Regions from separate parts of the Ensifer sp. Root142 genome, predicted to be linked through region 2. Evidence: riboswitches for the same ligand, from Rfam matches in the RefSeq annotation. Region 2 holds a riboswitch; the other holds the start of a gene.
The links. Region 2 has a riboswitch for S-adenosylmethionine ahead of metA (homoserine O-succinyltransferase). Riboswitches for the same ligand answer to the same signal wherever they lie in the genome.
Positions count from the first base shown of each region.

Region 1: linked by a shared signal. The riboswitch ahead of ASD52_RS13750 (O-succinylhomoserine sulfhydrylase) and the one ahead of metA (homoserine O-succinyltransferase) in region 2 are both predicted to bind S-adenosylmethionine.

Region 1 covers NZ_LMFK01000012.1:256,791-260,189, forward strand. Annotated here, with positions in the region: gene ASD52_RS13745 (CDP-alcohol phosphatidyltransferase family protein) at 1-162, shown strand, start outside; gene ASD52_RS13750 (O-succinylhomoserine sulfhydrylase) at 205-1,389, opposite strand; SAM riboswitch at 1,434-1,512, opposite strand; gene ASD52_RS13755 (2'-deoxycytidine 5'-triphosphate deaminase) at 1,587-2,684, shown strand; tRNA gene ASD52_RS13760 (tRNA-Gly) at 2,765-2,839, shown strand; gene ASD52_RS13765 (transporter substrate-binding domain-containing protein) at 3,025-3,399, shown strand, end outside.
Region 2 covers NZ_LMFK01000046.1:185,516-188,914, forward strand. Annotated here, with positions in the region: gene ASD52_RS31350 (RidA family protein) at 1-290, shown strand, start outside; gene ASD52_RS31355 (MoxR family ATPase) at 412-1,251, shown strand; gene ASD52_RS31360 (NUDIX domain-containing protein) at 1,248-1,700, shown strand; SAM riboswitch at 1,893-1,970, shown strand; gene metA (homoserine O-succinyltransferase) at 2,034-2,960, shown strand; gene ASD52_RS31370 (VWA domain-containing protein) at 2,975-3,399, shown strand, end outside.

The DNA of each region.
Region 1 (3,399 bases), on a different contig from region 2:
ACCGGGCTTGCCGAGGCGACGGAGACGATCGCCGCCTTCCTGGCCTTCTGCCTGTTCCCGACGTGGTTTCCGCTGCTGGCGGCGCTGTTTGCGGTCGTCTGCCTCTACACCGCGCTATCGCGCATTGTGCTCGCGCGAACGCGTTTTCGCGACGTCGAGTAGCGGCCGCCGCCGATCTCGGGGCGGCCGTCTTGTTCGTGGGTATCAGGCCTTGACGGTCTTCAGCGCGCGGGCGAAGTCCTCGACGATGTCGTCGCTGTCCTCGATACCGGCGGAGAAACGAACGGTGCCGGCGGAAATGCCGAGCTCGTCGCGAGCTTCGTCCGTCAGGTTCTTGTGCGTCGTCGTCGCCGGATGGGTGATCAGGCTTTTGGAATCGCCAAGATTGTTGGAGATGCGGGCGATCTGCAGTGCGTTCTGCAGTGCGAAGGCCGCATCCTTGCCGCCCTTGAGTTCGAAGGCGACAAGGGTCGAACCGCCGGTCATCTGCTTGGCGATGATGTCGGCCTGCGGATGGTCCGCGCGGCCGGGGTAGATCACCTTGGCGATCTGCGGCCGCTCGGCGAGGAAGTCGGCGACGCGACGGGCGTTTTCGGTCTGCTGCTTGACGCGCAGCGGCAGCGTCTCGATGCCCTTCAGCAACGTCCAGGCGTTGAACGGCGACATCGCCGGGCCGGTGTGGCGGAAGTAGTCATGCAGATGCTCGTTGATCCAGTCCTTGTCGGACAGAACCACGCCACCGAGGCACCGGCCCTGGCCGTCGATATGCTTGGTGGCGGAATAGACGACGATATGCGCGCCGAGTTCCAGCGGCTTCTGAAACAGCGGCGTGGCGAAGACGTTGTCGACCACGACCTTGGCGCCGATCTGGTTGGCGAGCCGAGAAACGCCTGAAATGTCGATCACTTCCAGCGTCGGGTTGGTCGGGCTTTCCAGGAAGAAGACCTTGGTGTTCTTCTGGATCGCCTTTTCCCAGTTCGCGAGATCGCGTCCGTCGACCAGCGTGCATTCGATGCCGTATTTCGGGGCCAGCGTCTCGACCACCCAGCGGCAGGAGCCGAAGAGGGCGCGGGCGGCAACGATGTGGTCGCCGGCCTTCAGCTGGCATAAAATGGCGGCAGTGACGGCAGCCATGCCTGATGCCGTGGCGCGCGCGTCTTCGGCGCCTTCCAGCATGCACATGCGCTTTTCAAACATGTCGTTGGTAGGGCTGCCGTAACGGGCATAGATGAAGCCTTCGGTCTCGCCCTTGAAGCGTGCTTCCGCCGCCTCGGATGTCTCGTAGACGAAGCCCTGGGTGAGGAAGATCGCCTCGGACGTCTCGCCGTGCTGGGAGCGGGTCGTTCCGCCGTGGACGAGTTGGGTTGCCGGGCGCCAGTTTTTGCTCATGTGACGATCACCTTCAAAAACAAAAAAACCGGCCGCGTGAAGGGCCGGTTTGAAACCCGGCCTTTTTAGCTACTTGTTTAACGTGGCTGCAAGCCGACCGGCCAAATCACCACGGGATAAAGCTCCAATACTGCTTGGGTGCGCTTGCGTCAATTCCTGGAGTTTGGTTTTGTCTCGCAACTGAAAAGAGGATCGAAATGGGCCGCGAGACTGGGATTTTGGCCGACCGCGCGATCGCCGCGCTGTTTGCGACCGGACGCTTGAAAAGCGAAAAGGCGCTGGATACCGATCAGATCCAGCCGGCAAGCCTCGACCTGCGCCTCGGCGCCAAGGCATTTCGCGTGCGCGCGAGCTTCATGCCGGGGCCGGCGCATCTCGTTGCCGACAAGCTCGACCGGCTGAAACTGCATGTCGTCGATCTCTCCGACGGCGCCGTGCTGGAAACCGGCTGCGTTTATATCGTGCCGCTGATGGAAAGCCTCGATCTGCCGGAGACCATGTCGGCTTCGGCAAATCCGAAGAGCTCGACCGGTCGCCTCGACATCTTCACCCGCGTCATCACCGATCGCGCCCAGGAGTTCGACAAGATCCCGGCTGGATATCGCGGACCGCTTTACCTCGAAATCAGCCCGCGCACCTTCCCGATCGTCGTGCGGCGCGGTTCGCGCCTGTCGCAGATCCGCTTCCGCACCGGCCAGTCGCTGCTCTCCGAGCAGGAACTGCTGGCGCTGCATGAAAGCGATATGCTGGTTGCGAGCGACAAGCCCAATGTCAGCGGCGGCGGGATCGCGCTCTCGATCGATCTCAAGGGTACGGGCCCGGACGGACTGATCGGCTACCGCGGCAAGCATCACACCGCGGTCGTCGATGTCGACAAGAAGGCGCAGCATGCCGTGTTCGACTTCTGGGAGCCGCTCTATAGCCGTGGCCGCGACGAGCTGATCCTCGATCCCGACGAATTCTACATCCTCGTTTCGCGCGAAGCTGTGCATGTTCCGCCGCTCTACGCTGCCGAGATGACGCCGTTCGATCCATTGGTCGGTGAATTCCGCGTGCATTATGCCGGCTTCTTCGATCCGGGCTTCGGCCATGCCTCTGCCGGCGGCAGCGGCAGCCGAGCGGTGCTCGAAGTCCGCAGCCACGAGGTTCCCTTCATCCTCGAGCATGGCCAGATCGTCGGCCGGCTGGTCTATGAACATATGCTGGAACGCCCGGAGGGACTTTACGGCCTCGGTCTTGGCTCCAACTATCAGGCTCAGGGTCTCAAGCTCTCCAAGCATTTCCACGCGGAGTAACAGAAAAAGTGCCGTTGCGCGGCAACGCGGCGCAACGGTCCTTGACAGATGCATGCGGTTGAGGAAGTTTCCGAAGCGCTGCGGGTGTAGTTCAGTGGTAGAACGCCAGCTTCCCAAGCTTGATGTCGTCGGTTCGATCCCGATCACCCGCTCCACTTTTTTCTTCAATGTCAGCCCATCGCGCTTTGAGCCGGCACTCCTGCGTGCGACGGCCCGAACCGTCGGACGCCGAAGCCAGTAGCCAGCCCGGTTCCATCCGGCTAATCTTGTCATCACCCATGAATCATCTGCGGCCGCGCTGGCCGTGCGGTACCACCAAGAGACGCGCTGGCCATTGCCCATGAAAATCCACCGACTGCTGGCTCTGTGCGTGTATCTGATGGCCGGTTCGCTTGCCGCCCAGCCCAGGGATCTGCCCAATCTGTTCGATGCGCGCGAGCGCATTGCCAAGCCGGATCTGACCGGCCTTGCGCGCCTACGGTTCCTGACCACGGTGGATTTCCCGCCGTTCAACTTCATCGACCAATCGGGCAAGCTTTCGGGCTTCCATGTCGACCTGGTGCGCGAGATCTGCCGCGAACTCGATATCGAAGCCAAATGCCAGATCCAGGCGGTCACCTATGCCGAGCTGCTCCCGGCGCTGGAAGAGGGACAGGGCGAGGCGGTCGCCGCCGGCATCTCCGTCAGTCCGGAACTGCGTCAGCGCTTCGGCTTC
Region 2 (3,399 bases):
CCGGCACCACCGGCTACGACTACGCCACCATGACCATGCCGGAAACGGTGGAAGAGCAGGCGCACAATTGCCTGAAGACGATCGAGGGCGCGCTGAAAGAGGCGGGCTTCTCGCTCTTAGACGTGGTGCGCAATCACTACTACGTCACCGATGCCAGTTTCGCCGACCGGGTTTTTCCGATCTTCGGCGAGATGTTCGGCGAAATCCGCCCTGCCGCCACCATGATCGTCTGCGATCTCATCCGCCCGGAAATGCTGATCGAGATCGAGGTTACCGCCTTCCGCGGCTGACGTCTGACGGGTCGCAGCCAGCGGCAGTGACACCTGCACCGCTTATGCGCTACTGCAGAAGCATGACGACGGCCCTCGCCCGCAGGACCGTTTTCCGCATCACTATGACCGGAAGAAGCCCATGCAATTCGAAGGCACCGCCGACTATATCGCCGACAAGGACCTGATGATCGCCGTCAACGCCGCGATCCGGCTGGAACGGCCACTGCTCGTCAAGGGCGAGCCCGGCACCGGCAAGACCGAGCTTGCGCGGCAGGTTGCAGCTGCTCTGGGACTCGACCTGATCGAATGGAACGTCAAGTCGACGACCAAGGCGCAGCAGGGACTTTACGAATATGACGCCGTCTCGCGCCTGCGCGACAGCCAGCTCGGCGACGAGCGCGTCAACGACGTCAAGAACTACATCCGCAAGGGCAAGCTTTGGCAGGCCTTCGAGGCCGGGAAGCGTGTGGTGCTCTTGATCGACGAAATCGACAAGGCCGACATCGAGTTTCCGAACGACCTGCTGCAGGAACTCGACCGGATGGAGTTCCACGTCTACGAGACCAACGAGACGATCCACGCCCGCCAGCGGCCGATCGTCGTCATCACCTCCAACAACGAGAAGGAACTGCCGGACGCTTTTCTGCGCCGCTGCTTCTTCCACTATATCCGCTTTCCCGACGCAGACACGCTCGCCCGCATCGTCGAGGTGCACTATCCCGGCATCCGCAAGACGCTGCTTTCGGCAGCCCTTGCCGCCTTCTACGATATCCGCCAGGTGCCGGGGCTGAAGAAGAAGCCCTCGACCTCCGAAGCGCTCGACTGGATCCGCCTGCTCGTCGCCGACGAGATCGACCCGGCCGACCTGCGCGCCGATCCAAAGACCATGCTGCCGAAGCTGCACGGCGCGCTTCTCAAGAATGAGCAGGACGTCCACCTTTTCGAGCGCCTGGCCTTCATGGCACGCCGCGACGGATGAGACCGGACGCCAACAAGGTCCTGATCTACGCCACCTGGCGAGGGCATCTGCTCGTCTTCGACGAGCCGGACTTTCCCGATGTAGATCTGCAGGTCCCGGGCGGCACGATAGAACCGGGAGAAAGCCCTGAAGCGGCGGCCTTCCGCGAATTTGTCGAGGAGACCGGGCTGACGCCGCCGCCGGCATTATTGCCATTTAAAACGCAGGACTATCACTTCACGCAGAACGGCCGGAAAATCTGCCATCGCCGGCACTATTTCCATGGGCCGTTAGCCGGCGAACAAAAGGAACCCTGGCTGCACCGCGAAATGACGCCGGAGAGCGGTGGCCCGCCGATCCGCTTTCGCTTCTTCTGGCTCAGTCAGAGCGAGGCCGGCAAGCGGCTGGGATATGGCATGCAGAACGGTCTGGACTTGCTGCACCTAGCAACAGATTGCCCCTCACCCTAACCCTCTCCCCGCAAGCGGGGCGGGGGAACGCGGCGACCGCAACCTCATCACCTGCTGTAAGCCTGAAAGGGAGCCGAACGGCCGCGGCAATGTCCCTTCTCCCCGCCTGCGGGGAGAAGGTGGCGGCAGCCGGTAGAGGGGCCAACCCACACGAATCGTTTTTCATTGACCCCCGCGGCCTTGCCGCGCTATCAAACAATCCGTGGTGATTTGGCCGGCCGGCTTGCAGCCACGTTAAACAAATCGCTAAAGGGCCGAGGAAACGTGGATTTTCCGAGGACCGGTCGCGATCAATCGCCGCCGGTTTTTTTGTATTGATCGAGTGGAAGCCCCATGCCCATCAAGATACCCGATACGCTGCCCGCATTCGAGACCCTCGCGACCGAGGGCGTGCGGGTGATGACCGAGACCGTGGCGATCCGTCAGGATATCCGCCCGCTCCAGATCGGGCTGCTGAACCTCATGCCGAACAAGGTCAAGACCGAGATCCAGATGGCGCGCCTCATCGGCGCCTCGCCGCTGCAGGTCGAGCTGTCGCTGATCCGCATCGGCGCGCACCGCGCGAAGAACACCTCCGAGGAACACCTGCTTGCCTTCTACGAGACCTGGGAGGAGGTGAAGGCCCGCAAGTTCGACGGCTTCATCATCACCGGCGCCCCGGTCGAAACGCTGGAATACGAGGACGTCACCTATTGGGACGAACTCAAGCGCATCCTCGACTGGACGACGACCAACGTGCATTCGACGCTGAACGTCTGCTGGGGCGCGATGGCGGCGATCTATCATTTCCATGGCGTGCCGAAATATCCGCTGAAGGAGAAGGCTTTCGGCGTCTACCGCCACCAGAACCTGCAGCCCTCCTCCGTCTATCTCAACGGCTTTTCCGACGATTTCGCCGTGCCGGTGTCGCGCTGGACCGAAGTGCGCCGCGCCGACATCGATGCGGTGCCCGACCTTGAGATCCTGATGGAATCGAAGGAGATGGGTGTGTGCCTCGTGCACGAGAAGAAGGGCAAGCGCCTCTACATGTTCAATCACGTAGAGTATGATTCCACTTCGCTATCGGACGAATATTTCCGGGATGTGGATGCGGGCGTACCGATCAAGATGCCGCATGACTACTTCCCGCACAATGATTCAACCCTGCCGCCGCAGAACCGCTGGCGCAGCCATGCGCATCTTTTCTTCGGCAACTGGATCAACGAGATGTACCAGACGACGCCCTACGAAATGGACCTGATCGGCAGGAACGAAAGCTAGGGCCGGAGCCGCGGATGTTCATCCCCTTCTTCCTCGAATTGAAGGCCGCGAAGATCCCGGTGACGCTCCGGGAATTCCTGTCCTTGATCGAGGGCATGGAGGCGGGCATTGCCACCTTCGATATCGAGGCGTTCTATTTTCTCGCACGCACGGCATTGGTGAAGGATGAGCGCCATATCGACCGCTTCGACGGCGTATTCCGGCATTGTTTTTCCGGCCTTGAGGCCATCAATCCGCCAGACGAGTTCGCGCAGGGTGAAATCCCCGAAGAGTGGTTGCGCAAGCTTGCCGAAAAATATCTGACCGAGGAAGAGAAGCGCCTGGTCGAAAGCCTTGGCGGCTTCGAGACCCTGATGGAGACCTTGCGCCAGCGGCTCAGCGAACAGGAAGGGCGCCACCAGGGCGGCGCCAAATGGATCGGCACCGCCGGCACCTCACC